DNA from 3 places in the Scandinavium manionii genome. Region 3 is predicted to be linked to each of the others. Evidence: riboswitches for the same ligand, from Rfam matches in the RefSeq annotation. Region 3 holds a riboswitch; each other region holds the start of a gene.

What was found. A riboswitch is a leader RNA that binds a small molecule or an ion and turns the genes downstream of it on or off. The one in region 3 is predicted to bind thiamine pyrophosphate.
Region 1: another riboswitch for thiamine pyrophosphate. It lies ahead of thiB (thiamine ABC transporter substrate binding subunit); the one in region 3 lies ahead of thiM (hydroxyethylthiazole kinase).
Region 2: another riboswitch for thiamine pyrophosphate. It lies ahead of thiC (phosphomethylpyrimidine synthase ThiC); the one in region 3 lies ahead of thiM (hydroxyethylthiazole kinase).

Annotation. Positions count from the first base shown of each region.
Region 1 covers NZ_JALIGC010000038.1:137,871-147,805, forward strand. Annotated here, with positions in the region: gene leuA (2-isopropylmalate synthase) at 1-1,357, shown strand, start outside; gene leuB (3-isopropylmalate dehydrogenase) at 1,357-2,448, shown strand; gene leuC (3-isopropylmalate dehydratase large subunit) at 2,451-3,851, shown strand; gene leuD (3-isopropylmalate dehydratase small subunit) at 3,862-4,467, shown strand; gene MUU51_RS12560 (sugar efflux transporter) at 4,511-5,689, opposite strand; gene sgrT (glucose uptake inhibitor SgrT) at 5,805-5,960, opposite strand; gene sgrR (HTH-type transcriptional regulator SgrR) at 6,048-7,703, shown strand; TPP riboswitch at 7,740-7,890, shown strand; gene thiB (thiamine ABC transporter substrate binding subunit) at 7,922-8,905, shown strand; gene thiP (thiamine/thiamine pyrophosphate ABC transporter permease ThiP) at 8,881-9,935, shown strand, end outside.
Region 2 covers NZ_JALIGC010000025.1:7,341-17,275, reverse strand. Annotated here, with positions in the region: gene rpoC (DNA-directed RNA polymerase subunit beta') at 1-2,231, shown strand, start outside; gene MUU51_RS00340 (PTS lactose/cellobiose transporter subunit IIA) at 2,364-2,681, opposite strand; gene MUU51_RS00335 (PTS sugar transporter subunit IIB) at 2,685-2,990, opposite strand; gene thiH (2-iminoacetate synthase ThiH) at 3,400-4,527, opposite strand; gene thiG (thiazole synthase) at 4,527-5,294, opposite strand; gene thiS (sulfur carrier protein ThiS) at 5,296-5,496, opposite strand; gene MUU51_RS00315 (HesA/MoeB/ThiF family protein) at 5,480-6,235, opposite strand; gene thiE (thiamine phosphate synthase) at 6,228-6,863, opposite strand; gene thiC (phosphomethylpyrimidine synthase ThiC) at 6,863-8,758, opposite strand; TPP riboswitch at 8,840-8,940, opposite strand; gene rsd (sigma D regulator) at 8,994-9,497, opposite strand; gene nudC (NAD(+) diphosphatase) at 9,594-9,935, shown strand, end outside.
Region 3 covers NZ_JALIGC010000039.1:484,034-493,968, reverse strand. Annotated here, with positions in the region: gene MUU51_RS16730 (ADP-ribosylglycohydrolase family protein) at 1-127, shown strand, start outside; gene MUU51_RS16725 (PfkB family carbohydrate kinase) at 121-1,074, shown strand; gene MUU51_RS16720 (GntR family transcriptional regulator) at 1,048-1,794, opposite strand; gene thiD (bifunctional hydroxymethylpyrimidine kinase/phosphomethylpyrimidine kinase) at 1,831-2,631, opposite strand; gene thiM (hydroxyethylthiazole kinase) at 2,628-3,407, opposite strand; TPP riboswitch at 3,443-3,540, opposite strand; gene MUU51_RS16705 (TetR/AcrR family transcriptional regulator) at 3,873-4,544, opposite strand; gene MUU51_RS16700 (Gfo/Idh/MocA family protein) at 4,744-5,895, shown strand; gene MUU51_RS16695 (sugar phosphate isomerase/epimerase family protein) at 5,906-6,739, shown strand; gene MUU51_RS16690 (MFS transporter) at 6,806-8,047, shown strand; gene MUU51_RS16685 (dihydrodipicolinate synthase family protein) at 8,064-9,233, shown strand; gene MUU51_RS16680 (FadR/GntR family transcriptional regulator) at 9,434-9,935, opposite strand, start outside.

The DNA.
Region 1 (9,935 bases), on a different contig from region 3:
TTTAGCGCGCTGTGTCGAGAAAGACATTGATGTGGCGGCTGAGTCCCTGAAAGTCGCGGAAGCGTTCCGAATTCATACTTTTATTGCCACCTCACCGATGCACATCGCCACCAAACTGCGCAGCACGCTGGATGAAGTCATCGAGCGCTCCATTTACATGATTAAACGCGCTCGCAACTACACCGACGACGTTGAGTTCTCATGTGAAGATGCAGGCCGTACACCGATTGACGATTTGTCCCGCGTCGTAGAAGCCGCGATTAACGCCGGGGCGCGCACCATCAACATCCCGGACACCGTTGGCTACACCATGCCGTTCGAGTTCGCCAACATCATTACCGGCCTGTACGAGCGTGTGCCGAACATTGATAAAGCCATTATCTCCGTCCACACCCATGACGATCTGGGCCTGGCTGTCGGCAACGCCATCGCTGCGGTTCACGCCGGTGCGCGCCAGGTTGAAGGGGCCATGAACGGAATCGGCGAACGCGCAGGTAACTGCTCGCTGGAAGAAGTCATCATGGCTATCAAGGTCCGCAAAGACATCATGAATGTGCAGACCCGAATCAATCATAACGAAATCTGGCGCACCAGCCAGACTGTCAGCCAGATTTGCAACATGCCTATTCCGGCGAACAAAGCGATTGTCGGCACCGGCGCTTTCGCCCACTCCTCCGGTATCCACCAGGACGGCGTGCTGAAGAATCGCGAAAATTACGAAATCATGACCCCGGAATCCATCGGTCTGAATCAGGTGCAGCTGAACCTGACCTCACGCTCTGGCCGCGCGGCAGTGAAACACCGCATGGACGAAATGGGCTACAAAGAGTCCGATTACAGCCTGGACAATTTGTACGACGCATTCCTGAAACTGGCCGACAAAAAAGGGCAGGTTTTCGATTACGACCTGGAAGCCCTGGCCTTCATTAATAAGCAGCAGGAAGAACCTGAGCATTTCCGCCTGGACTATTTCAGCGTGCAGTCTGGTTCCAACGACATCGCTACCGCCTCGGTTAAACTGGCCTGCGGAGATGAAGTGAAAGCCGAAGCCGCGAACGGCAACGGCCCGGTCGATGCGGTTTATCAGGCCATAAATCGCCTCACCCAGTTTGACATCGAACTGGTCAAATACGGTCTGACTGCCAAAGGTCACGGCAAAGATGCGCTGGGTCAGGTGGATATCGTTGCTAACTATAACGGCCGCCGTTTCCACGGTGTCGGCCTGGCAACGGATATCGTTGAATCCTCCGCAAAAGCCATGGTTCACGTGCTGAACAGCATCTGGCGCGCCAATGAAGTCGAAAAAGAGTTGCAGCGCAAAGCGCAGAATAACGAGAACAAAAAGGAAACCGTGTAATGTCGAAGAATTACCATATTGCAGTTTTGCAGGGTGACGGTATTGGCCCGGAAGTGATGGCGCAAGCCCTGAAAGTACTGGAAGCCGTTCGTCAGCGTTTTGAAATGCGCATCACCACCAGCCACTATGATGTCGGTGGTATCGCCATCGACAAGCACGGCAAACCGCTGCCACAGGCCACCGTTGAAGGCTGCGAGCAGGCTGATGCCATTCTGTTCGGTTCCGTCGGTGGTCCGAAATGGGAACACCTGCCACCGGCAGAGCAGCCAGAGCGCGGCGCGCTGCTGCCACTGCGTAAGCACTTTAAGCTGTTCTCTAACCTGCGCCCGGCCAAGCTGTATCAGGGCCTGGAAGAATTTTGCCCGCTGCGTGCAGACATCGCCGCTAACGGCTTCGACATTTTGTGCGTGCGTGAACTGACCGGCGGTATCTATTTCGGTCAGCCAAAAGGTCGCGAAGGCAGCGGCCAGCATGAGAAAGCATTCGACACCGAGGTTTATCACCGCTTTGAGATTGAACGTATCGCTCGCATCGCGTTTGAATCAGCCCGCAAGCGTCGTCACAAAGTGACCTCGATTGATAAAGCGAACGTGCTGCAGTCTTCTATTTTATGGCGCGAAATCGTTAACGAAATAGCCAAAGAGTATCCGGATGTTGAGCTGGCGCACATGTACATCGACAACGCCACCATGCAGCTGATTAAGGACCCGTCTCAGTTCGACGTCCTGCTGTGCTCCAACCTGTTCGGCGACATTCTTTCTGACGAGTGCGCGATGATCACCGGTTCGATGGGCATGTTGCCGTCTGCCAGCCTCAACGAACAAGGTTTTGGTCTGTATGAACCTGCAGGCGGTTCCGCACCGGATATCGCAGGTAAAAACATCGCGAATCCGATTGCGCAAATCCTGTCCCTGGCGCTGCTGTTGCGCTACAGCCTGGATGCAAACGATGCGGCTACCGCTATCGAAAGCGCTATCAACCACGCGTTAGAGCAAGGTGTGCGTACCGGCGATTTAGCGCGCGGCAACGCGGCCGTCAGTACCGAAGAAATGGGCGATATCATTGCCCGCTATGTAGCTGAAGGGGTGTAATCATGGCGAAGACGTTATATGAAAAATTGTTTGATGCGCACATTGTGCACGAAGCGCCAAACGAAACCCCGCTGCTGTACATCGACCGTCATCTGGTCCACGAAGTGACGTCCCCGCAGGCGTTTGACGGCCTGCGCGCACACCATCGTCCAGTGCGTCAGCCGGGTAAAACCTTCGCGACCATGGATCACAATGTGTCGACCCAGACCAAAGACATCAACGCGTCCGGCGAAATGGCCCGCATCCAGATGCAGGAGCTTATCAAAAACTGTAGTGAGTTCGGCGTTGAGCTGTACGACCTGAACCACCCGTATCAGGGCATCGTTCATGTGATGGGGCCGGAACAGGGTATCACCCTGCCGGGCATGACCATCGTTTGTGGCGATTCCCACACCGCGACCCACGGCGCATTTGGCGCACTGGCATTCGGGATCGGCACCTCAGAAGTTGAACATGTGCTGGCGACGCAGACCCTGAAACAGGGCCGCGCGAAAACCATGAAAATCGAAGTCAAAGGCAAAGCTGCACCGGGCATCACCGCCAAAGACATCGTGCTGGCGATTATCGGTAAAACAGGAAGCGCAGGCGGTACTGGTCACGTGGTGGAATTCTGCGGCGATGCCATTCAGGCGTTGACCATGGAAGGCCGCATGACCCTGTGCAACATGGCCATCGAAATGGGTGCCAAAGCGGGCCTGGTTGCGCCGGATGACACCACCTTCAATTACGTGAAGGGCCGTCTGCACGCACCGAAAGAGCAACATTTTGAAGACGCTGTCGCGTACTGGAAAACCCTGAACACCGACGAAGGCGCAGCTTTCGACACCGTCGTCATCCTGCAAGCAGAGGAAATTGCACCGCAGGTGACCTGGGGAACCAACCCAGGCCAGGTGATTTCCGTTAACGACAACGTGCCCGATCCCGCATCGTTCGCCGATCCGGTTGAGCGTGCCAGCGCCGAAAAAGCACTGGCGTATATGGGCCTGAAACCAGGCGTGCCGCTGACCGACGTCGCTATCGACAAAGTCTTTATCGGCTCCTGCACCAACTCCCGTATCGAAGATTTGCGCGCAGCGGCAGAAATTGCCAAAGGCCGTAAAGTCGCTCCAGGCGTACAGGCTCTGGTTGTTCCTGGCTCTGGCCCTGTGAAAGCACAGGCAGAAGCCGAAGGTCTGGATAAGATTTTCATTGAAGCCGGTTTTGAATGGCGTTTGCCGGGCTGCTCCATGTGCCTGGCGATGAACAACGACCGCCTGGAGCCAGGTGAGCGCTGCGCATCGACCAGCAACCGCAACTTCGAAGGCCGTCAGGGCCGCGGTGGACGCACGCATCTGGTTAGCCCGGCAATGGCCGCAGCGGCTGCCGTTACCGGCCATTTCGCCGACATTCGTAGCATGAAATAAGGACACCATCATGGCAGAGAAATTTACCCAACACACCGGCCTGGTTGTCCCTTTGGATGCGGCTAACGTGGATACAGACGCGATCATCCCGAAGCAGTTTTTGCAGAAGGTCACCCGCACCGGTTTTGGCGCGCATCTGTTTAACGACTGGCGTTTCCTCGATGATAAAGGCGAACAGCCAAACCCGGAATTCGTACTGAACTTCCCGGAATTTAAAGGCGCATCGATCCTGCTGGCGCGTGAAAACTTCGGCTGCGGTTCATCGCGTGAACACGCGCCGTGGGCGTTGACCGATTACGGTTTTAAAGTGGTGATTGCCCCAAGCTTCGCTGACATCTTCTACGGCAACAGCTTTAACAACCAGCTGCTGCCGGTGACCCTGAGCGATGAGCAGGTCGATGATTTGTTTAAGCAGGTTCAGGCCAATCCGGGCATGACGTTTGAAGTGGATCTGGAAGCACTGGTGGTCAAAGCGGGCGATAAAACCTACAGCTTTACCCTCGACGCCTTCCGCCGCCATTGCATGCTGAACGGTCTGGACAGCATCGGACTGACGCTCCAGCATGAAGCGTCCATTTCAGAGTACGAAAACAAACAGCCTGCGTTTATGGCGTGATGCCGTGCCCGGCGGCGCGATGCTTGCCGGGCAACTATCAACATCAAACATCCTTTACCCGACACGTCAGCGCCAGCGTCACCACTGACACTGCCGCAATCACCCAATATACGTACTGGTGTCCCCAGCTTTGCGACACCATTCCCTGAATCACCCCTGCGAGGATTACCCCGGTAGAAATGCTGTTGGTGAAAAGCGTTGTGGCAGAACCCGCTCTGCCCGGCATCAAGTCCTGGAACCACAGCATGCCTATGCCAGCGATTATCCCAATGAACACCGCGTTAAACAGCTGTAATATCAACAACGCCTCGCGGCTATGGAACAGAATAAGCCCAATATAAAACAGCACGCCCGCTGCCACAGCGGTCACCATCATCCGACGTTTCCCAAAGCGTTTAACGTAATAACCCGCAAGGATCATCGCCGGGATCTCAAGTGCCGCAGCGGTGCCCATCAAAAAACCTGCGAGCTTATCCGGCAGGCCTAAATCGCTGCTGATCCACAGCGGCATATCAATGATGTACATGGTATTGCAGGTCCACATCAGGGTGGAGGCCACAAACAGCATACGCACGTTTTTATCGCTCCAGCCGCTGACCTGCGTCAACGCCACCGTGGCGGGTTGTTCAACGCGCGCCACCGACGGCAGCGCAAACGCAATCAGGACCAGACTCAGGATAAAAATCCCGGCGGCAACGGAAAACATCACGGTGAAGCCGTAATTAAGCGCCAGCATAAAGGCCAGCGGCGGGCCAATCACCCACGCCAGCGAAAGCTGCGCACGCATCACCGAACTGAACATCACGACTTCGCGTGCCGAACTGTCGGCGTATTCACGCGCAAGGGCAAACAGCTGAGGCATGGCGCTATTCGCCAGCGACGCCAGCAGCACGCCGCAGGTGATAAGCGTCAGATAATGTCGATTAAAGGCAAACAGCAGCGCGTTGCCCACCGCCATCAGGCAGCAGAACAGTATCAGCTTGCGGCGGTCGCCCTGGTTGTCCGAGCGCTTCGCCAGCACCAGACTCACGGCAATCCCGACGATGGCGTTGGCGGTATAAAACAGGCCAATCCAGAACGGCTGCGCGCCCACTTCGCGGCTGAGAAACAGGCTCAACGTCGGCATCTGTAATGCACCCGCAATCCCCATCATAAATGCCACCAACATGAACGCGGCGTACACCCCGTTCAGTCGTCGTGCCATCGTCATCAGCCAGAGCATGATTAATCCTTACTCGCAAAAGGGAAACGAAAAAAGCCAGCAGAAGCATTCTGCTGGCGGGTCTTTCAAGGCTATCGCCTGATACCAATACTCAGTCACACATGATCAAGTCAAGTTAATGAGGATCCGAAGCCGGGCATGTAACGTCCCACTGCATCAAATCTTCCAGCATTTTCAGGCGCGTTCCTGCGACCAGGCGGGCCAGCCATGACGCTCCCTGCGTCGCCGAAAAGTACTGTCGATAAAACTCACAAGCAGTTAGCTTCTTCATATTCATCTCCTCACTTCATCGAGATTGATTATTGGCTTAATATGAGGATAAATAAATTGCTGGGTTTTCGTCAGGAGTTCCCCTTTTATGTCCTCTGGTCGTCTGCAACAACAGTTCATCCGTTTATGGCAATGCTGTGACGGGAAATCCCATGACACCACGCTCAACGAGCTGGCCGAACTGCTCAGCTGTTCGCGTCGCCATATGCGAACGTTGTTGAACACCATGGAGGACCGCGGTTGGCTGACCTGGCAGGCGGAAGCCGGGCGTGGCAAGCGGTCCCGCCTGACGTTTCTCTATACCGGGCTGGCGCTCCAGCAGCAGCGGGCGGAAGACTTACTTGAGCAAGACAGAATCGATCAACTGGTGCAACTGGTGGGCGATAAAGCCACCGTGCGGCAAATGCTGGTCTCACATCTGGGCCGCAGTTTCCGTCAGGGGCGACACATTATGCGGGTGCTTTACTACCGCCCGATGCGTAATTTACTGCCCGGCACGCCTTTACGGCGCTCGGAAACCCACATTGCGCGGCAAATTTTCAGCGCATTGACCCGTATAAATGAGGAAAATGGGGAACTGGAAGCGGATATTGCGCATCACTGGCAGCAAATTTCCCCTTTGCACTGGCGTTTTTATCTTCGTCCAGGCATTCATTTTCATCACGGTCGTGAACTGGAGATGGACGATGTGGTTCACTCCTTACAGCGAATCAATCCCCTACCGCTGTATTCCCACATTACCCGCATCGAATCGCCTACCACCTGGACGCTGGATATTCACCTTTCTCGCCCCGATGTCTGGCTACCGTGGCTGCTGGGTCATATCCCGGCGATGATCCTGCCGCGCGAATGGGAAACCATGAACAACTTTTCCAGCATGCCGGTGGGCACCGGGCCTTACGCCGTTTCGCGCAATAATCAGAACCAACTCAAAATCCACGCCTTTGACGACTTCTTCGGCTATCGCGCGCTGATCGATGAAGTGAATGTGTGGGTACTGCCGGAAATCGGGGACGAAGTGACCTGCGGCCTGACGCTGGAAGGCTCGACCGAAGGCGAAAAAGCGGTCGAAAGTCGCCTGGAGGAAGGCTGCTATTACCTGCTGTTTGATGCCCGCAGCCAGAAAGGGGTGTCTGACGACGTTCGCCGCTGGGTCAGCCAAATTCTCTCTCCTGCCAATCTGCTGTACCACGCCGACGAGCAGTATCAGGGTGACTGGTTTCCGGCTTACGGCCTGTTGCCGCGCTGGCACCATGCGCGTCCGGGCAAGGGCGACAAACCCGCTGGGCTGGAAACGCTGACGCTGACCTATTATCGGGAACATCTTGAACACAAAAACATTGGGCTGATCATGAGTCGCCTACTCGCCGAGCATCAGGTGACGCTGGAGATCCGGGAGATAAACTACGACGAGTGGCATCTCGGCGATATTCACAGCGACATGTGGTTAAACAGCGCCAACTTCACACTGCCACTGGATTTCTCGCTGTTTGCCCATCTGTTCGAAGTGCCGCTAATTCAGCACTGTATTCCGCTGGACTGGCAGCAGGCCGCCGCCGACTGGCAGTCCGGAGAGATAAATCTGGCCAACTGGTCACAACAGTTGATAGCCCAACGTTCGGTGGTGCCACTGATTCACCACTGGCTGCGCATTCAAGGACAGCGAAGTATGCGCGGCCTGCGCATGAACACCCTGGGCTGGTTTGACTTTAAATCGGCATGGTTTGCCCCGCCGGATCCATAAGGCTTTCTGAAAAGTCACAAACTCATTACAATAGCGCCGTTCTCAACGGGGTGCTGATATACAAAATCATTCGAGATGCAGAAGCCAACGCAGAGGCAGCTTGAAGGATGAAGTGTATGGGCTGAGATAATACCCGTCGAACCTGATCCGGATAACGCCGGCGAAGGGATTTGGGGCTCACTCAAAATCCTTTGCCACCCCTTAATTTGAGGTGCAAAGTGCTTAAAAAATTCCTGCCGTTACTGTTCCTGGCGAGCGTACCCGTTTTCGCGAAGCCTGTTCTCACCGTTTATACCTATGATTCTTTCTCCGCCGACTGGGGACCAGGGCCTGCGGTGAAAAAAGCCTTTGAAACCGACTGCAACTGCGAGCTGAAATACGTGGCGCTGGAAGACGGCGTGTCGCTACTCAACCGTCTGCGTATGGAAGGCAAAAACAGCAAAGCCGACGTGGTTCTGGGGCTCGACAACAATCTGCTCGACGCCGCCACGCAAACCGGGCTGTTCGCCAAAAGCGGCGTGCCGACCACCGGCGTTAATGTACCAGGCGGATGGAAAAATGACACCTTCGTCCCGTTCGACTACGGCTACTTTGCGTTCGTCTATGACAAGAACAAGCTGAAGAATCCACCGAAGAGCCTGAAAGACCTGGTCGAAAGCCCGCAGAAATGGCGCGTTATCTATGAAGATCCTCGCACCAGCACGCCAGGTCTGGGCCTGCTGCTGTGGATGCAAAAAGTGTACGGCGACAATACCCCTGAAGCGTGGCAGAAACTGGCCGCCAAAACCGTCACCGTCACCAAAGGCTGGAGCGAGGCTTACGGCCTGTTCCTGAAAGGCGAAAGCGATCTGGTACTGAGCTACACCACTTCCCCGGCGTATCACATTATCGAAGAGAAAAAAGATAACTACGCCGCCGCCGATTTTGCCGAAGGCCATTACTTGCAGGTGGAAGTTGCCGCGCGCACCGCTTCAAGCAAACAGCCTGAGCTGGCCGAAAAATTCCTGAAATTCATGGTTAGCCCGGCGTTCCAGAAGGCGATCCCGACCGGCAACTGGATGTATCCGGTCACTCAGGTCACGCTGCCAGACGCTTTTAACGGCCTGGTGAAACCGAAAAATACGCTGGAATACACGCCGCAGCAGGTCGCCTCCGAACGTCAGAACTGGATTGCCGAATGGCAACGCGCCGTCAGCCAGTAATCGCCGGCTGGCTGCTGCCAGGCGTGACGGTTGCGACCTTAATGGTGGCCGTCGCGCTGGCCGCGTTTCTGGCCTTGTGGTTTAACGCTCCGTCGGCAAGCTGGAGCCGTTTTCTGCACGACAGCTATCTGTGGCACGTGGTCAGATTCTCCTTCTGGCAGGCGTTTCTCTCCGCCACGCTGTCGGTTATTCCGGCCATTTTCCTCGCCCGCTCGCTATATCGACGCCGATTCCCGGGCCGTCAAATCCTGCTTCGCCTGTGCGCGATGACCTTAATTCTGCCGGTATTGGTGGCGGTGTTTGGCATTCTCAGCGTTTACGGGCGACAGGGCTGGCTGGCCCAGTTGTGGCACTTATTCGGTTGGGAATGGACATTCTCGCCTTACGGTTTACAGGGCATTTTGCTGGCGCATGTATTCTTTAATATGCCGATGGCGACGCGTTTGCTATTGCAGGCGCTGGAGCAAATTCCTGGCGAGCAGCGCCAACTGGCGGCGCAGCTAGGGATGCGCGGCTTCACCTTTTTCCGCTTCGTCGAATGGCCGTGGATGCGGCGACAAATTCCGGCGATTGCCGCACTTATTTTCATGCTGTGCTTCGCGAGTTTCGCTACCGTGCTGTCGCTCGGCGGTGGTCCGCAGGCCACCACCATTGAGCTTGCCATCTATCAGGCGCTCAATTTTGATTATGACCCGGGCCGCGCGGCGATGCTGGCGATCGTCCAGATGCTGTGCTGTCTGGGGTTGATGCTCATCAGCCAACGCCTGAGCAAATCGCTGATGCCGGGAAACACTCAGCACGTCGGCTGGCGCGATCCGGACGACAGGCTGCACAGCCGCGTTATTGATATCACGCTGATCGCCCTCGCCCTGCTGCTGCTGCTGCCGCCGCTGATGGCGGTGATTGCCGATGGCCTGAACCGCAGCCTGCCGCAGGTACTGGCGCAGCCGGTACTCTGGCAGGCGGTGTGGACGTCACTACGCATCGCGGTGGCTGCAGGTTTTTTATGTATTACGCTGACCTTGATGCT
Region 2 (9,935 bases), on a different contig from region 3:
AGGAGCAGTTCCAGTCTGGTCTGGTAACCGCGGGCGAACGCTACAACAAAGTTATCGATATCTGGGCAGCGGCGAACGATCGTGTTTCCAAAGCGATGATGGATAACCTGCAGACTGAAACCGTGATTAACCGTGACGGCGTTGAAGAGCAGCAGGTTTCCTTCAACAGCATCTACATGATGGCCGACTCCGGTGCGCGTGGTTCCGCAGCACAGATTCGTCAGCTGGCAGGTATGCGTGGTCTGATGGCGAAGCCAGATGGCTCCATCATCGAAACGCCAATCACCGCGAACTTCCGTGAAGGTCTGAACGTACTCCAGTACTTCATCTCCACTCACGGTGCTCGTAAAGGTCTGGCGGATACCGCACTGAAAACAGCGAACTCCGGTTATCTGACGCGTCGTCTGGTTGACGTTGCACAGGATCTGGTCGTTACCGAAGACGATTGTGGCACCCTCGAAGGTATCACCATGACCCCGGTTATCGAGGGTGGTGATGTTAAAGAGCCGCTGCGCGATCGCGTTCTGGGCCGTGTAACTGCAGAAGATATTCTGAAGCCGGGTACCGCAGACATCCTTGTTCCGCGCAACACGCTGCTGCACGAACACTGGTGTGACCTGCTCGAAGCTAACTCTGTTGACTCCGTGAAGGTTCGCTCTGTTGTATCTTGTGACACCGACTTTGGTGTATGTGCGCACTGCTATGGTCGTGACCTGGCGCGTGGCCACATCATCAACAAAGGTGAAGCAGTTGGTGTTATCGCGGCACAGTCCATCGGTGAGCCGGGTACACAGCTGACGATGCGTACGTTCCACATCGGTGGTGCGGCATCTCGTGCGGCTGCTGAATCCAGCATCCAGGTGAAAAACAAGGGTAGCATCAAGCTGTCTAACGCCAAGTCGGTTGTTAACTCCGCTGGCAAGCTGGTTGTGACCTCTCGTAATACCGAGCTGAAGCTGATCGACGAATTCGGTCGTACCAAAGAAAGCTATAAAGTGCCTTACGGTGCTGTAATGGCGAAAGGTGATGGTGAGCAGGTTGCTGGCGGCGAGACCGTAGCAAACTGGGATCCGCACACCATGCCGGTAATCACTGAAGTGGCTGGTTTCATTCGCTTCACTGACATGATCGACGGCCAGACGATTACTCGTCAGACCGACGAACTGACCGGTCTGTCTTCCCTGGTGGTTCTGGATTCTGCAGAACGTACCGCCGGTGGTAAAGACCTGCGTCCTGCACTGAAAATCATCGATGCCAAAGGCAACGACGTTCTGATCCCGGGCACTGATATGCCGGCTCAGTACTTCCTGCCAGGTAAAGCGATTGTTCAGCTGGATGATGGCGTGCAAATCAGCTCTGGTGACACCCTGGCGCGTATTCCACAGGAATCCGGCGGTACCAAGGATATTACCGGTGGTCTGCCACGCGTTGCGGATCTGTTCGAAGCACGTCGTCCGAAAGAGCCGGCAATTCTGGCAGAAATCAGCGGTATCATTTCCTTCGGTAAAGAAACCAAAGGTAAACGCCGTCTGGTGATCTCCCCGATTGATGGCAGCGATGCTTACGAAGAGATGATTCCGAAATGGCGTCAGCTCAACGTGTTCGAAGGTGAGCGCGTAGAACGCGGTGACGTAGTGTCCGATGGCCCAGAAGCGCCACACGACATTCTGCGTCTGCGTGGTGTTCACGCGGTGACTCGTTATATCACGAACGAAGTGCAGGAAGTTTACCGCCTGCAAGGCGTTAAGATTAACGATAAGCACATCGAAGTTATCGTGCGTCAGATGCTGCGTAAAGCAACTATCGCGAACGCTGGCAGCTCCGACTTCCTCGAAGGCGAGCAGGTTGAATACTCCCGCGTTAAGATCGCTAACCGCGATCTGGAAGCGGATGGCAAAATCAGCGCAACTTATGCGCGCGATCTGCTGGGTATTACCAAAGCATCCCTGGCTACCGAGTCGTTCATCTCTGCGGCATCGTTCCAGGAGACAACTCGCGTACTGACCGAAGCAGCCGTTGCGGGCAAACGCGACGAACTGCGCGGTCTGAAAGAGAACGTTATCGTGGGTCGTCTGATCCCAGCTGGTACCGGTTACGCGTACCATCAGGATCGTATCCGTCGTCGTGCAGCGGGTGATGTACCTGCCGCACCGCAGGTGACTGCTGAAGATGCGTCTGCCAGCCTGGCAGAATTGCTGAACGCAGGCCTCGGCGGTTCCAACAACGATTAATCGTTGCTGATAACGCTAAATAAAAACCCGCTTCGGCGGGTTTTTTTATGGCTGCCGTACGCGGTCGTCTATAGGCAAAAACAAAAATGCCCGCATTGCGGGCATCTTGTGTGTCTGAGGAAAATCGTATTATTAGTTTACCAGCGGCAGACGGCGGTACAGTTCAATCATATCGCCCGCCAGATCCTGAATCACCATTGCGTTCATCAGGTGGTCCTGAGAGTGAACGGTAATCAGGTTAACCGGCAGTTTGCCAGTGCCTTCGTCGAGGCCAATCAACTGGGTCTGAATGGTATGCGCATGTTTCACAAACTCACGCGACTCATCCATTGACTGCTCCGCTGCAGCAAAATCGCCTTTACGAGCGAGTTGCAGTGCGGTTAATGCAGAACTACGTGCAGCGCCAGCATTTACCAGCAGCTCCATGATAATCGTTTCTAAATCTTCCACATCTCACTCCATCAGCTTGAGGGCTTTCTCAAGAACGACATCACCTTTCATCATGCCGTAATCCATCATATCGATAACCGCGACTTTTTTACCCAGCGGCTCGGCTTCTGCCTGGAGCTTAGCCAGTTCATATTTCACTTGTGGCCCCAGCAGCACGATATCAGCGGCGCCGATGTTATCTTTGAATTCGGCGACAGGGACTGCCTTGATAGTGACTTCGACGCCTTTCTTCTGAGCCGCGTCTTTCATACGTTGAACCAGCATGCTGGTGGACATACCTGCTGCACAGCATAAAACGATGTTCTTCATAACTAGCCCTCATGGTCCTTGATACCCCATCTTTATCGCGTGACGGAGTATTCAACAACTGCTTTGCGGCGATTGTGTGTAAGCCATCACAAAGATAACCGCAAAAAAATGAAACCGGTTACAGTTTGAGCCTTGCAGACAAAAAAGCCAGTCGTAGCGGGTCTGTATCAACAATCAAGAATTGCACTGTTCCGCTGCGTACGCTCCTGTTTTTCCCCTGTTGTAAACTTGCATTCCGTGTTTTATCGATGGATGGGGCAGGGCGGGAGAGGAAGGAATCGCCGCCCTGGTCAACATTCCCTGCTGACCCGGACAGCGTAAGGCACATGATTTTCCTCAGCAATGTGTGAAGATCGACTCTGCGAGGCCGGTTCAGCACGTTCTTCTCATACTGACAGGCGTTGCCAGATTATTGCGAGGAGCGCCCCAACCAGCTGTCCCAGTCTTTCCATACTGGCTGTAAACCGCTGGCGACCAGGGCTTGTGCGACCTCTTGCGGACGGCGTCCATCATGCGGCGAAAACTGCTCCAGTTCAGGATGATTGTCGGCATAGCCGCCGGGCTGCGTTTTGGAAAATGCGCTGACGTTATTGATGGCGATAGGGACCACCCGATCGCGAAACGCTGGCGATTCACGGGTTGACAGCGATAGCTCAATGTCCGGCGACAGCAGGCGAAATGCGCAGATGGTTTGTACCAGCTGACGTTCATCCATTAACGACGCAGGTTCAACGCCTCCGGCGCAGGGCCGCAAACGGGGAAATGAGATAGAGTAGCGGCTCTGCCAATAATGCTTCTGCAACCAGAGCAGATGCTCCGCCACCATATAGCAATCCACGCGCCAGCTGTCTGAAAGCCCAATTAGTGCCCCGAGACCGATTTTATCAATCCCCGCTTTGCCCAATCTGTCGGGTGTTTCCAGTCGCCAGATGAAATCCTGTTTGTTGCCTTTCAGATGATGTCGCGCATACATCGCTTCGTGATACGTTTCCTGATAGACCATCACGCCATCGAGGCCCAGCGTTTTCAGTTCGGCATACTCAGCCTGCGACAGGGGCTGAACCTCCATCTGTATTGACGAAAACCGGCGGCGAATATCCGGCAAATGGAGACGAAAATAATCCATACCCACTTTCGCCTGATGCTCGCCGGTGACCAAAAGCAGATGCTCAAAGCCCATCGCGCGGATCGCCTCGCATTCGCGGCTAATTTCCTGTGAATCCAGCGTCTTGCGTTTGATACGGTTGCTCATTGAAAAGCCGCAGTAGGTGCAGTCGTTGGCGCAGAGATTTGACAGATACAGTGGAACGTAGAAGCTGACGGTATTGCCAAAACGCTGGCGGGTCAGCAGCTGTGCCCGCTGGGCAAGCTGCTCAATATACGCATCGGCTGCAGGGGAGAGCAGGGCCATGAAATGGTCTCGGGTGAGCTGACGAGCGGCGAGGGCGCGTTCCACGTCCGCCGCTGTTTTACTGTGGATTTTCAGTCGGATGTCATCCCAGTCGAGCTGTCGCCAGTGTTCAGTGAAGGTTGCCATCACAACGCCTCCAGAAAACCGGTCAGCGGGCTGGTGGCCTGAGCCTGCCTGCTTTTTGCACCAGGCCCTGCTTCACGCGCCAATACGCCTGCTTCTACCGCAAGGCGAAAGGCGGTGGCCATCTGAACGGGAAAATCTGCCACGGCGATCGCGGTATTCACCAGCACCGCATCAGCCCCCATCTCCAGTGCCTGCGCGGCATGGCTCGGCACGCCAATCCCCGCATCTACCACCACCGGAACCGTGGCCTGCGCAATAATAATTTCCAGCATCGCCCGGGTTTCCAGCCCCTGATTCGAACCAATCGGCGCGCCCAGCGGCATCACCGCCGCGCAGCCGACGTCCTCAAGACGTTTGCACAGGACAGGATCGGCACCGCAGTAAGGCAGGACCACAAACCCTTCTTTCACCAGCATTTCCGCAGCCTTCAGCGTTTCAATCGGATCCGGCAACAGCCAGCGGGCATCAGGATGAATTTCCAGTTTGAGCCAGTTCGTGCCCAGCGCTTCGCGCGCCAGACGGGCGGCAAAAACGGCTTCTTCCGCCGTTTTGGCTCCGGATGTATTCGGCAAAAGTGAAACGCCAGCATCCTGCAGTGGCTGGAGAATCGCATCATTGTGTTGACGCAGGTCGACGCGCTTCATCGCCAGTGTGACCAGTTGGCTACCAGAGGCCCGAATGGCATCGACCATTAGCTCAGACGACGCAAATTTTCCGGTGCCGGTGAACAGGTGTGATTCAAAGATTTTATCGGCGATACGTAACATGTCAGCCTCCGGCGATGGCCTGAAAAAGCAGGAGCGCATCGCCTTCCTGCAACGGATGTTCCGCCCATTGGGGGCGCGGTAAAATCTGCTGGTTGAGCGCCAGTGCGACGCCGGGTTTGTCCCGGTCGAGTTGTGCCAGCAGCGCCGCCACGTGTATCCCGGCTTCACATATCACGCGCTCATCGTTAACGAGAATGTGCATCAGCACCTCCGCATACTGGGCAATCAACTGAGCGTGTTCGGGTCAACGATCGCCAGTTGCCAGAACGCGCATCGAACAGACGCAGAACGTCCTGCGCCGTTTCCATTCCGCACAACAGTTTGATGGCTTCTAACGCCTGCAACGTGCCCATCACGCCAACAACCGGCCCGACGATCCCTGCGGTGCGGCAGTTGCGTTCGGGTTCCAGTTCATCGGGCCATACACAGCGATAGCAGCCATGCGTCAGCTGCGGGGTGACGACCATCAATTGCCCGCCAAAGCCGACAGCGCTGGCGGTGATCAGCGGCGTACCGTGTGCGACGCAGGCGGCGTTAATCGCCTGTCGACTTGCCATCGTATCGGTACAGTCGAGCACCACATCGGCCTGTTGAACCTGATGGTGGAGTGGCTCCTCGCTGAGGCGCTGGTTCAGCGCGATAAGCGTGATGTCCGGGTTGAGTTGCGAAAGCCGCCGTTGGGTAGCTTCTGATTTGGGTTGGTCTATATCTGCCGACGTAAACAGGATTTGTCGCTGCAAATTACTGATATGAACGTGGTCATCATCGGCCAGCACCAGCGTGCCGATGCCCGCTCCGGCCAGATATAGCGCTGCCGGTGAGCCCAGACCGCCGAGGCCAACAATCAGCACCCGACTGGCGAGCAGCTTCTGCTGCCCTTCAATTGCGATGTCGTCGAGCAAGATCTGGCGACTGTAGCGCATAAATTGATGGTCATTCATCGCCCGCTCCCGCCATTTCCAGCAGTTGCGCGGTGGCCAGCTGCCAGTCCTGCGCTTGAGTAATGGCGCTGACGACCGCAATACTGCCGACGCCGGTGGCCAGCACTGACGGGGCGCGTTCGAGGCTAATGCCACCAATCGCCACCGTCGGGTAATCGTTCAACCGCGCGATATGTCCAGCCAGCTGCGCCAGCCCTTGCGGGGCTGACGGCATCTGCTTGGTTTGTGTCGGAAAAACATGGCCAAGCGCGATGTACGACGGTTTCACCGCTAGCGCTACGTCAATTTCCATATCGTCATGCGTCGAAACACCGAGCCGCAGGCCTGCGTCACGGATAGCGTCCAGGTCGGTTACGGCCAAATCTTCCTGACCGAGATGCACCCCGTAGGCCCGATGTTTGACTGCCAGCCGCCAGTAATCATTGATAAACAGCCGGGCGCGATAGCGGTGGCCCAGCGCAATCGCGGCAATAACGTCCGCTTCCACTTCATCATCGGTTTTGTCTTTAATGCGCAGCTGGAGCGTGCGCACGCCGACGTCCAGCAAACGCGCAATCCACTCCACGCTGTCGACGACCGGATAAAGGCCCAGGCGCTGCGGCACCGCAGGGAAATCAGGCTGAATCATCAGGCTTCCTCCTTACGCAGATAGATTTCGCCACCTTTGGCGCGGAAGTTTTCTGACATATCCGCCATGCCCACTTCGATGGTCTGCGCCGCCGCGTAGTCGCGCACTTCCTGGGATATTTTCATCGAGCAGAACTTCGGCCCGCACATCGAGCAGAAGTGCGCCACTTTGCCGGATTCCTGCGGCAGGGTTTCGTCGTGATAGGCACGGGCGGTGAACGGATCGAGCGCCAGGTTGAACTGGTCTTCCCAGCGGAATTCAAAGCGCGCCTTCGACATGGCGTTATCGCGGATTTGCGCACCCGGATGGCCCTTCGCCAGATCAGCCGCGTGGGCGGCAATTTTGTAGGTGATAAGCCCTTGTTTAACGTCTTCTTTATTCGGTAATCCGAGATGCTCTTTTGGTGTGACGTAGCACAGCATCGCACAGCCGAACCAGCCAATCATCGCCGCGCCAATCCCGGAGGTGAAATGGTCATAGCCCGGTGCGATATCGGTGGTCAACGGCCCCAGCGTGTAGAACGGCGCTTCGTGGCAGTGTTCCAGTTCTTCGGTCATGTTGCGGCGGATCATCTGCATCGGCACGTGGCCCGGGCCTTCAATCATCACCTGTACGTCGTATTCCCAGGCGATTTTGGTCAGTTCGCCAAGGGTATGCAGCTCGGCAAACTGTGCTTCGTCGTTGGCATCCTGAATGGATCCTGGGCGTAGGCCGTCGCCCAGCGAGAGGGACACATCGTACGCGGCACAGATTTCGCAAATGTCGCGGAAATGCTGATACAGGAAGTTTTCCTGATGGTGCGACAAACACCATTTCGCCATGATTGAGCCGCCGCGGGAAACGATGCCGGTCAGGCGTTTGGCGGTCATCGGTACGTAGCGCAGCAGAACGCCCGCGTGAATGGTGAAGTAATCTACTCCCTGTTCCGCCTGTTCGAGAAGCGTGTCGCGGAATGCTTCCCACGTCAGGTCTTCGGCAATACCGTTCACTTTCTCCAGCGCCTGATAAATCGGCACCGTGCCAATCGGCACCGGGCTGTTGCGCAGGATCCACTCGCGGGTTTCGTGGATGTAGCGCCCGGTGGATAAATCCATCACCGTGTCTGCGCCCCAGCGCGTCGACCACACCAGTTTTTCCACTTCTTCTTCGATGGACGACGTGACCGCCGAGTTGCCGATATTGGCGTTAACCTTCACCAGAAAATTGCGGCCGATGATCATCGGTTCAGATTCCGGATGATTGATGTTGGCTGGAATGATGGCGCGACCGGCGGCGACTTCATCGCGTACAAATTCTGGAGTGATGTTTTCTGGCAGACGCGCGCCAAAACCTTCGCCCGGATGCTGGTGGCGTAACACTTCGCCACGAATGCGCTCGCGGCCCATGTTTTCGCGAATGGCGATGAATTCCATTTCAGGGGTGACGATCCCCTGACGGGCGTAGTGCAGCTGGGTCACGCATTTTCCCGCGACGGCGCGTTTGGGCGTCAGCAGGCCGGTGAACCGCAGTTCGTCGAGGCCATCGTCGGCCAAACGTTGTTTGGTGTAAGCGGAGCTGCGTTCATCCAGCGGTTCGCTATCATGGCGCGCGTCAATCCACGGCTGGCGCACTTTGGCCAGGCCCTGCTGCACGTTGATCGCAATATCCGGATCGCCATACGGGCCGGAAGTGTCATACACCGGCACGGCTTCGTTTTGTTCGAACTGAGGGTTATCTTTGGAGCCGCCAAGGAGCGTTGGGCTGAGCTGGATTTCACGCATCGGCACGCGAATATCGTCGCGAGAACCATTGAGATAAATCCGTTTTGAGTTGGGGAAAGCCGTACCTTCGAGGGTATCGATAAAGTGTTGGGCGTGTGCACGCTGTTCGCGGCGGGAGAGTTTAGTAGTAGACATAGCGCATTCCAGTGTATGGAGGAAATGGCTTGTCAGACGACGGATGAACTAAGAGATTACGCGCGCCATCAGGCGACGTAAAAATGTGTGACTCTTGTTCCCTTCGCAGGTACTAACCTGATCAGGTTCCGCGGATCCCGAATTAACGGTCTCAGCCCAAATGGGCACTCCGACAAGATAAAACCCCGCCAGCGGCGAGGTGAAGAATGTAAATTACTCGTTAACGCTTAAGAACTCAAGCAGGACGCGCAATCTGATTTTCATCGTTCGCGCTGCCGTTTAGCTTGTTATCCAGTGCCAGCGCAATCAGGCTGTCTTCCAGCGTAAAGCGGGCAGCGAGCGCTTCGCCGAGACCGGATAACACCCGTTGAAACTCCATGCAATTGTCGTCATCAATGGCGGTTTCCAGACTGGAATCATACATTTCCATAATTTGCTGGGTGTTGCCTTCGAGTTGCGGATAGAGCTTTGTTGCCGCCAAAAGTGGGTTTTCACCTTTCAATTCGCCGACAATGCGTTCATAAATACTGAAATGGCCGGCGGAGAGATAATCCACCAGGCGCTGACAAAAATCGTCCAGTGCTTTCTCGTTCAGACGCATATACGATCCTTTGCCAGGCTTAATGCCAACCAGATTGTAATAGGCGACGATCAACTGTTTACGTACCTGAAGCCATTGATCAACAAGCTGGTGGCTGCCGCCGACGCGCTCTGTCAGGCTTTCTAACTGGTTTAGCATGATGGACTCCGCATGTGAAAGAGCAAAACCGGCTTACCCAAAAATGTAAAAGCACTGTTAACAAAGTGCCAGTGAAGCGAAGGTAGTGCAATAGATATGGATCGTATAATTGAAAAATTAGATAGCGGCTGGTGGATTGTCAGCCACGAACAGAAATTATGGCTGCCTGGCGGCGAGTTGCCGCATGGCGAGGCGGAAAAATTCGATCTTGTCGGTCTGAATGCGATGCCAATCGGGGAATGGCAGGGAGAACCCGTTTGGCTGATTCAGCAGGCGCGACGCCAGGATATGGGCACGGTTCGTCAGGTGCTGGATCAGGACGTGGGGTTGTTCCAGCTTGCCGGGCGCGGCGTTCAGCTGACGGAGTTTTATCGCTCCCATAAATTCTGCGGATACTGTGGGCACACCATGCACCCGAGCAAAACCGAATGGGCGATG
Region 3 (9,935 bases):
GCTGCACGGCATTGACGGTATCGACCCGGCACTGAAACAGGAACTCGACGACGTGAATCAGCTGGACTTTGGCCGCTACGCCACGGCCCTGCTGGGCTATCGTCAACGGCGGGAGGAAACATGCTGAGCGACACACTGAGCGAGCTTCGCCAGCAGCGCCCGGTGACGGTTATCGGCTCGGCGGTGATTGACGTCATCGCCGACGCCTATGCCCTGCCGTGGCGCGGCTGCGATATCGAATTACAACAGCAAAGCGTCAATATTGGCGGCTGCGCGCTGAACGTCGCCGTGGCGCTGAAACGTCTGGGCATTGACGCCTGTAACGCCCTGCCGCTCGGCCAGGGCGTGTGGGCCGACATCGTGCGCAACAATCTTTCCCGCCAGGGCATTAGCAGCATTATCGACACCGACAAAGGCGATAACGGCTGGTGTCTGGCGCTGATCGAGCCGGACGGAGAACGCACGTTTATGTCGTTCACTGGGGTGGAGAATGCCTGGAATGACGACTGGCTGGCGCGTCTGCCGCGTGACGCAAACGGGCTGGTGTATCTTTCCGGTTATCAGCTCACCGCCCCCTGCGCTGAGTTGCTGATTAGCTGGCTGGAATCGACGCCCGACGTGACGGCGCTGATTGATTTCGGACCGCGCATTGCCGATGTGCCTGCGCAACTGTTTGAGCGGATCATGGCCTGCAAACCGCTTATCACGCTTAATCGCCAGGAAGCGGAGATTGTCGCCGGACAAATGAAAATCCCGGCGGATACAGCGCCACTGGGCAAAGCCTGGCTTGCACGCTGGAATGCGCCACTGATTGTGCGTCAGGATAAAGACGGGGCATGGTATTTCAGCGCTGAGGCATGTGGGCAGGCAGAAGCGTTTCCAACGACGGTGGTCGACACCATCGGCGCGGGCGACAGCCATGCGGGCGGCGTGCTGGCGGGGTTATCCGCAGGCTGGTCGCTGGCCGACGCGGTGACGCTCGGTAATGCGGTGGCGTCGTGGGTGGTCAGCCACCGGGGCGGTGACTGCGCGCCTACGCGCGAGGAATTACTCCTCGCACACAAACACGTATAAATCGCTGCGGCAGTAGCTGATGCTGTATTCAATCGGCCGCTGCTGCTGATCCAGCGCCACCTGTTTGATCACCAGCACCGGGATTTTGTCATCCATTTTGATGTGCGACTGAAACTCAGCGTCCGGCATCCGGGCGCTGACTCGCGAGCGGGTCCGCTGCGGGAAAATATGCTGGCTGCGAAAGTAGTCGTACAGCGAAATCCCGATGTCATCGGCGTCCGCAATCAGGTGCGATGGCACCCACGACTCTTCAATCGACACCGCCTCTTCATCCACGTAACGAATGCGCTTGAGCAAAAATACCTCGCTTTTCGGCGCCAGCGCCAGCTGTTCGGCCACCTCCGCTGGGCATTCAACGACCCGTTTGTTGACCCACAGCGTGTCCGGTTTTTTGCCGCGCACCACCACCTGCTGAGAAAACCCCCGCGCTTCCTTCAGCGAGTATTCAAAGATGTTGTTGATTTGCGTCCCGTAGCCGCGGGCGCGCGTCACCACGCCTTCGTCTTCCAGGGTTTGCATCGCCTTTCGCACGGTAATACGCGAAACGCCGGTCAGCTGGCTGAGGTCGCGCTCACCGGGCAGAATATTGCCATGCTCAAGCCAACCGCTGCGCACCGCGTTCTTTACCGTTTCGGCAAATTTCAGGTACAGCGGCGTATTATCGGCGGCGGCGATGCGCTCGTTCAGTTGGGCGAGAAGCCGGGTATGCGCTTGTTCCATCTCTGGTTTTCCTGACAGACAGTTTCAGCCAGTATACTACCACCACGCGTGAAAATGATGCACCGGGCCAATTCCGTGACCGACCTCCAGAGAATCCGCCGCGGAAAGCGCCGCCGACAGCCAGCGCTTGGCTTCAGGCACCGTTTCCAGCCAGTTTGCGTGACGCGGGCGCAGCGCCGCTAACGCCGCCGACAGCGTGCAGCCGGTGCCGTGAGTATTTTTGGTCTGCACGCGCGGCGCGGTGAACCGCATTTCTCCCTCAGCGGTAAACAGCCAGTCCGGGCTTTCAGCATCATCCAGATGCCCGCCTTTCATCAGCACCGCTTCGCATCCCAGCGCCCTCAGCGCGCGGCCCTGCTCGAGCATTTCGCGTTCGTTTTGCGCGTGCGGCGCTTCCAGTAGCGCGGCGGCCTCCGGCAAATTTGGCGTAATCAGTGAAACCTGCGGTAAAAGTCGGCTGCGCAACGTGGCGACCGCCGAGGCAGACAACAGCGGATCGCCGCTTTTCGCCAGCATGACGGTGTCGAGCACCACGTTTTCGATGCGATAGCGCGCCAGGCGTTCCGCAACGGCTTCCACGATATCCGTTTCCGCCAGCATCCCGATTTTGGTGGTGTCGATTCGTACGTCGCTGAACACCGAATCCAGCTGGGCAGCGACAAAATCAGGTTCGATCCGATAAACCGACTGCACGCCCCGCGTATTCTGCGCCACCAGCGCCGTCACGACCGAACAGCCGTAAGCGCCCAGCGCAGAGAAAGTTTTCAGATCTGCCTGAATCCCTGCCCCGCCGCTCGGGTCGGTTCCGGCGATGGTGAGTGCGTTAATCCGTTTCATGGCTGACCCTCTGCGTAAAGCGCGTCGAGGAAGGCGGCGACAAAACTGCCAGGCCCATTGCTGTTTTCCGTTGCAACACCACCAGCCTGTTTCATTAATCCGCAGGCCGCAGCGATATTATCGAGCCGGTCGCCCGATAACGCGCAACTCGCCGCCACGACTGCCGACAACGCACAACCGGTGCCCACCACGCGCGTCATCAGTGAGGAACCGCCCTTCACACTCGCCGTGCGCCGCCCGTCGGTGATGTAATCCACTTCACCGGTTACCGCTACCACTGTAGAAAATTGTCGCGCCAACGCCTGTGCTGCGGGTAACGCCGCCGCCGCGGTATCTGTGGTGTCGACACCACGCCCGCCGTGGCTCATGCCCGCCAGCGCCAGAATTTCGGAGGCATTGCCACGAATGGCGGCAGGCGAAAGCGCCAGTAACTGCTGACAAAATTCAGTGCGCAGGCTAAGCGCGCCGACCGCTACCGGGTCCAGCGTCCAGGGTTTGTGGTTCGCGTTCGCACTTTCCACGGCGGAACGCATCGCCGCCGCACGTGATTGGGTCAGCGTACCGACATTAATCAGCAGCGCGTCAGCGAGAGTCGTAAACTGCGGGGCTTCTTCGGCGTCAATGACCATCGCCGGAGATGCGCCCAGCGCCAGCAACACATTGGCGGTGAAGGTTTGCACCACGTCATTGGTCATGCAGTGAACGAGTGGCGAACGGTCGCGTAAAAGATGTGAAGTGTGCGCAAGTTGCGCGGAACTTAGAAGTTCGGGTTGCATGGGTCGCTCCTGCCAGTCGGTAAGAAGCGATACCCTGCGCGGGTTTCTGACTTCCCTACGCTGGCATTATCCAGATCAGGTGGTACGGGTATTTCTCAGCCTTCAACGAAGAAGGGCACCCCGAGTCATTTAAATCAAAATCAATAGGTTGGGATTAATATTTCGTTAATCCCTGGACAGGATAGTAATGCCAGCGGGAAGTCTTGTAAACGGTAAAGCGGCCTTCGTTAAGACACCGATGAAAACCAAGGGCCGAAGAAAATATTTATTGACTGCCTAACAATATTGGAAACGCTTATAAATATTTAGTCCAACTTAAATTATTTGAACTATAAGAGCTTTTCCGAAAAAAGGAATCACGTTAAAGGCTCGATTAATGTCGAAGCTGATCAGATCGCCACGGTAGTAGAGATTTTCGTAATTGACAGGCTAGCGCTCGCCAGATTGTATAAAGCCACCCTATCCTCATGGTTTTATCCATGCGGCGATGCACTCTTTCATCACCCGAAGGCGTTCATCCAGCGCGGCTTTCTCACTGAGATCCTTTTGATACAGGATGGACAGCGTCGACTGGTTGATCAGATAAAAGAAGCCCAGTGCCGAAATGTTGATGTTGAGTTGCATGACGTCGAGATGGGGTCTGACCGTTCCTTCACGGCTCCCGCGTTCCAGAAGACTTTTAGTGATGCTTATCCAGCTTTGGTTGATACCGACAGTCACCGCAGAATCTTTAAGATGCCGGGCTTTTAACTGGTTCTCACTATTCAGCAAGCGAATGAATTCTGGATTTTTGAGATAATATTGCCAGGTAAACTCAACCAGTTTCAGAATCGCTTCATCGGCAGGAAAATCATCCAGTAACAACGCAGCCTCATGCTTACGGATATCCCGGTAGGCATCTTCCAGCACCCGGGTAAACAGCACATCTTTGTTGGTAAAATAGTAATAAATAAGCTGTTTATTGGCATGAGCACGGGCGGCAATACTGTCTACCCGTGCGCCATCAAAACCTTTCTCAGCAAACTCAGCGCGCGCCGCCTGAAGAATACGAATCTGTTTATCGGCAGACGCGTTTTTATCGTTTTCCGTCTTTTTAACCACGCTCCATTCCTCGTCTTTCCCTGCTTTTTTTAACATTATAGTGCCTCAATTTGGCGGTAAAACAAGTCTCAACTCATTTTCAACCAACTAGTTGGTTATGTGAAGTGTGTCAAAGTCAGAATAGGATCGGGATCCTATGATGAAATCATCAACCAGTTAGTTGAATAGTATTAACCCGGTTGGTGACTCCTTCAAGGAGTGCGTCAATCATAAAATTTGATAATGAGGTGAATGAATGTCTCAGATTTCCGTTGGCATTATCATGCATGGCGTAACCGGACGCATGGGGAAGAATCAGCACTTAATCCGTTCGATCGTCAGCATTCGCCAGCAAGGTGGCGTGATGCTGGCAAATGGCGATCGCCTGATGCCGGATCCGATTTTAATTGGTCGCAATGCGGAGAAAATGGCCGCGCTGGCGCAAGAGTTTGGGATCGAACGCTGGGGAACAGACCTTGATGAGGCGCTGAACAATCCCAACGACATTATCTTTTTTGATGCCGCTACCACGCAGGCCCGCCCTGCTCTTCTGAAAAAAGCAATCAGCAAAGGGAAACACGTTTACAGCGAAAAACCGGTGGCGATGAGCCTGGATGAAGCCCTGGATTTATACCATTTCGCCCGTGAGAAAGGCGTTTGTCATGGCGTGGTGCAGGACAAGCTATGGCTACCGGGTTTGCAGAAACTCAAACTGCTTAATGAATCCGGTTTCTTCGGTAAAGTGCTATCCGTACGCGGTGAGTTCGGCTATTGGGTGTTTGAAGGCAATCTGCAGCCCACCCAGCGTCCATCCTGGAATTATCGCAGTGAAGAGGGCGGCGGCATTATTCTGGATATGATTTGTCACTGGCGGTATGTCATTGACAATTTGTTTGGTGAAATTAAAAGCCTCAGTTGTATTGGCGCCACGCATATCCCTGAGCGCTGGAATGAACAACATCAGCCCTACCCGGCTACCGCAGATGACGCGGTTTACGCCACCTTTGAACTGCATAACGGCACAATTGTGCAAATAAACAGTTCCTGGTGCGTTCGCGTTCGCCGCGATGACCTGGTGACTTTCCAGGTTGACGGTGTGAAAGGCTCCGCCGTTGCCGGGCTGACAGACTGTTTTACTCAGGCCAGCGTCAATACGCCAAAACCAGTGTGGAACCCTGACGTGCGACAGACGCATAACTTCTTCGAAGACTGGGCAACGGTGCCGGACACCCAGATTTACGACAACGCTTTTAAAGTACAGTGGGAACTGTTTCTCCGTCATGTCTTTGGAGAAGGGCAATATCGCTGGGACCTGCTGGAAGGCGCAAAAGGTCTGCAACTGGTCGACCTGGCGCTGAAAAGCTGGAAAGAGCGCCGCTGGATTGATGTCCCTTCCCTGACTCGCTGAGGCCCAGTCTATGTCCAGACCCGATCCGCAAAAACTCTCTCTCAACACCGCAACGGTACGCCAGCAATGGGATCTTAAACAGATCATTGAAGGCTGCGCCCGTCACGGTATTCACGGAATTTCCCCCTGGCGCGATCAGGTGGCGCAACTCGGATTGCAGGAAACCGCCAGGCTGATAAGTGCGCATCAGCTCAGCGTCACCGGCTATTGCCGTGGCGGCATGTTCCCGGCCAACAGCGCCGAAGCACGCCATGACAACCTCATCGATAATTTTCGGGCAGTAGATGAAGCGCTAACGCTTAATGCCGCCTGCCTGGTGCTGGTCGTCGGTGGTTTGCCTGCCGGCTCGAAGGATTTAGCCGGTGCGCGCCAACAGATCCACGACGGACTGAACGCATTACTGGAATATTCGCGACCACGAGGCATGCCATTAGCTATCGAACCGCTTCATCCGATGTATGCCGCCGACCGCGCCTGTGTAAACAGCCTGAAACAAGCGAATGATCTGTGTGACGCACTGGGCGATGACGGGCTGGGCATCGCCGTCGATCTCTATCACACCTGGTGGGATGCCGATTTCCATCAGCAAATCATCCGTGCCGGACAAAAACGTCTGCTGGCCTTCCACATTTGCGACTGGCTCAATCCAACCCAGGATCTGCTGGAAGATCGCGGCATGATGGGAGATGGTGTGATTGATATCCGCGGATGCCGGCAGGCGGTGGAGGCTCAGGGATATCAAGGTTTCCATGAAGTCGAAATCTTCTCCCGCCATCACTGGTGGACAACAGATCCCGACGATGTTCTCGACACCTGCAAAACGCGTCATCAGGAGTACGGTTAAACATCCATTGTATCTGACAGAGCTGAAAAGCTGTTTTCGTCGTTCAACAGACATGTCGAGGAAAATATGAATACAGATACCCGAAAAATGATTCTGGTCACCGTCCTGTGTGGGCTGGGATACATGATGTACTCGGTTGACCGCATGACCGTATCCTCCGCTATCGGCCTGATTGCTGCTGAATTTGGTCTGGGCAAAGGTGAAAGCGGGATTCTGCTCTCTTCCTTCTTTTTTGGTTTTATTGTCTTCCTGTTCATTGCCGGGATCATTGCCGACAAGTTGAGTGGAAAGCCAGTCCTCATTCTCGGCCTGATGCTGTTCTCCTTTGCGACACTCCTGACCGGTGTCGCAGGCAGCCTGACCAGCCTTATTTTTTATCGCGTGATGACCGGTGTCGGGGAAGGTATTTTTTGGCCTGCCGCCTCGCTCGAAGTCGCTAACGTCACCAGCGAGAAACAGCGCACGACGGTGATGTCATTGTACTGGATGGGTTATCCGATCGGCGGTTTTCTTGGCACCTGGATGGGGGCGGTGCTCGGCCCGGTATTTGGCTGGCGGGTAGTGTTTTATGTCGCGGGGGCGATGGGTATTCTGGTGGCCCTGTTATATGCCTTCCTGGTAAAAAACGATCGCAAACCTTCCGATTTAATTGCCCGCCAGGCGGCAGAAAAAGTCCCATTGCGTACCCTGTTTCGGCATGCTCCGGTGATGATGATAGCCCTGTATTACTTCATTTTACTGGCCGGATGGTGGATTGTGCTGCTGTGGGCGCCAAGCTATCTGATGCAGGTTAAAAACCTGACCATTGGCACCGCCGGGACAATAGCCAGTCTGTTAGGACTTACCGGGGCGCTGGGTGGGTTTGTGTTGGGTCGATACTGTGACAAAGGTGATTTTCTTCGCCGTCGTCATATCCTGATGGCTATCACTATCGTCAGCGGTTTCCTGATGGCAGCCATGACCCTCAACCTGTCCGTTCCGTTGGTTATTATGCTGGTGATGCTGCTGGGATTCCTTGGCTATCCCATTACTCCGATTGTCCTCTCTATCACCGCTGAACTGGTGCCGCCTTCCCTGCGAGGTTCCGCTATCGGTTTTGTGATGAATATGGGAATGGCTGCCGGGGGTATCTCACCGATTGTCGCAGGCTATTTCGCCCAGCAATACACGCTGCAACCCGTCTGGCTGGCCGCCGCCGCGGTTATCCTCGCCAGCAGTCTGGTCCTGCCCGTGGTACGCAAACTCGCCGTTACCACAGTAAATAACGCCGATGATCCATTGCCTGTTGGGCAACAACTCAAGCATTAATGACGAGGTATCAACGATGACTGTCAGCAATCATGTGCGCATTCTGGATAACAACGGTCAACCGTACACCTATCGCGTAAAAGGCCAGCGCAGCTGGAGTTTGCCGCCCTCACCAGTGTTCAATCGCCACGTTTTTGCCGCTGCGCATGTCGTGACGGACCCACGGAAAATGCGCGATCCCAGCCACGATATCGCTATCGACTGGGAGGCGACTCTGGAATATCGCCGCTATTTAATGTCGCTCGGTTTTGGGGTGGCAGAAGCCATGGACACGGCCCAGCGCGGAATGGGGTTAGACTGGCCAACCAGCCTTGAGCTTATCCAGCGCAGTGTCGAACAGGCGAAAGACTTCCCTGGCATCGCAGTAGCCAGCGGGGCAGGCACCGATCATTTGAGTGATTTCTCCGCGTTGACGCTTCAGGATGTGATTGATGCCTATGAACAACAGATTTCGGCCATTGAGGCCTGCGGCGGACGCATTATTCTGATGGCCAGCCGGGCGTTAGCCGCGATAGCCAAAGGGCCCGACGATTATATTCGGGTCTATGACACAGTACTCCGGCAAGTACGGGAACCGGTCATTATTCACTGGCTCGGCGATATGTTCGATCCCGCACTGCGTGGTTATTGGGGTAGCGAACACATCCACAACGCAATGGAAATTTGTTTATCGGTTATCCAACGCCATCAGGCAAAAATCGACGGTATCAAGATCTCATTGCTGGATAAAGAGCGTGAGATAGAGATGCGTCGTCAGTTACCGGCCACTGTAAAAATGTATACCGGCGACGATTTTAACTATCCCGAACTGATAGCCGGTGATGCGCAAGGGTACTCACACGCACTGTTGGGGATCCTCGATGCGATTGCCCCTGCAGCAGCAGGAGCATTACATGCGCTGGCACAAGGCGATCGGCAGCAATATCAGCAGATACTCACGCCCACGCTGCCGCTGGCGCGGCACATTTTTGCCCGTCCAACGCAGTACTATAAAGCGGGCATCGTGTTTCTTGCCTGGCTCAATGGACATCAGCACCATTTCACCCTGCTGGGCGGTATGGAGAGTGCGCGCAGCCTCACCCATTACAGTGAACTGTTCCGGCTGGCCGATGAGGCGGGATTACTCAACGATATTGATGTCGCCACTGAAAGGATGTCATTACTGGCAAAACTGCAGGGAATATAGGTTAAAACTGTCGGAGGATATGATATCGATAATTACCCCTCTGTGTAGAGCTGTCTCTTGCTCAGATCTTTTGATCAAGAGACAGCCGTAAGGGAGCGGGTTACTGACCAGGCTGGTTTAATGCCAGCATGAAAACGCAGGCGTCCCCTCTCAGCCCCAGAAGAGGTGGCCAGACAATCCCGAGGGTTCCGCGTCCTTACTCATCCCTGCCCAAAAATTTTAATCACTGCATCGAGATGGTCTTTCATTGTTTTTTTCGCCGCACGGCTGTCGCGGGCTTCCAGTGCGGTGAGGATCCCAAGGTGCTCTACTTCTGAACGGTGCGGCATATCCTGCGGTGTGTAATGGAGCTGCAGACTGCGGAACATGGTGCCGTAACGGTGGCCGAGCAGGTGTGCAATGATAAAGGCGTACGCCGGATTGCCGCTGGCCTGGGCAATACGGATATGAAACAAACGGTCGCCCGGATGCGTAGCCGAGCCGTTTCGGTTATCGCGACAATTTTGCTCATATGCCTGCCTGATCGCCGCAAGTTCTTCGTCAGTGGCGTTTTTTGCCGCCAGTGCGGCGGTCTCAGGTTCTATCAGACGCCGTGTTTGCAGCAGGGAGAACGGCGGCAGTTCGGCGGTGAAATCCAGCTCGATATTTAACTCATCATCAACATCCGCCCACTGATTTCGCCCTGCCAGCGACATGACCGGC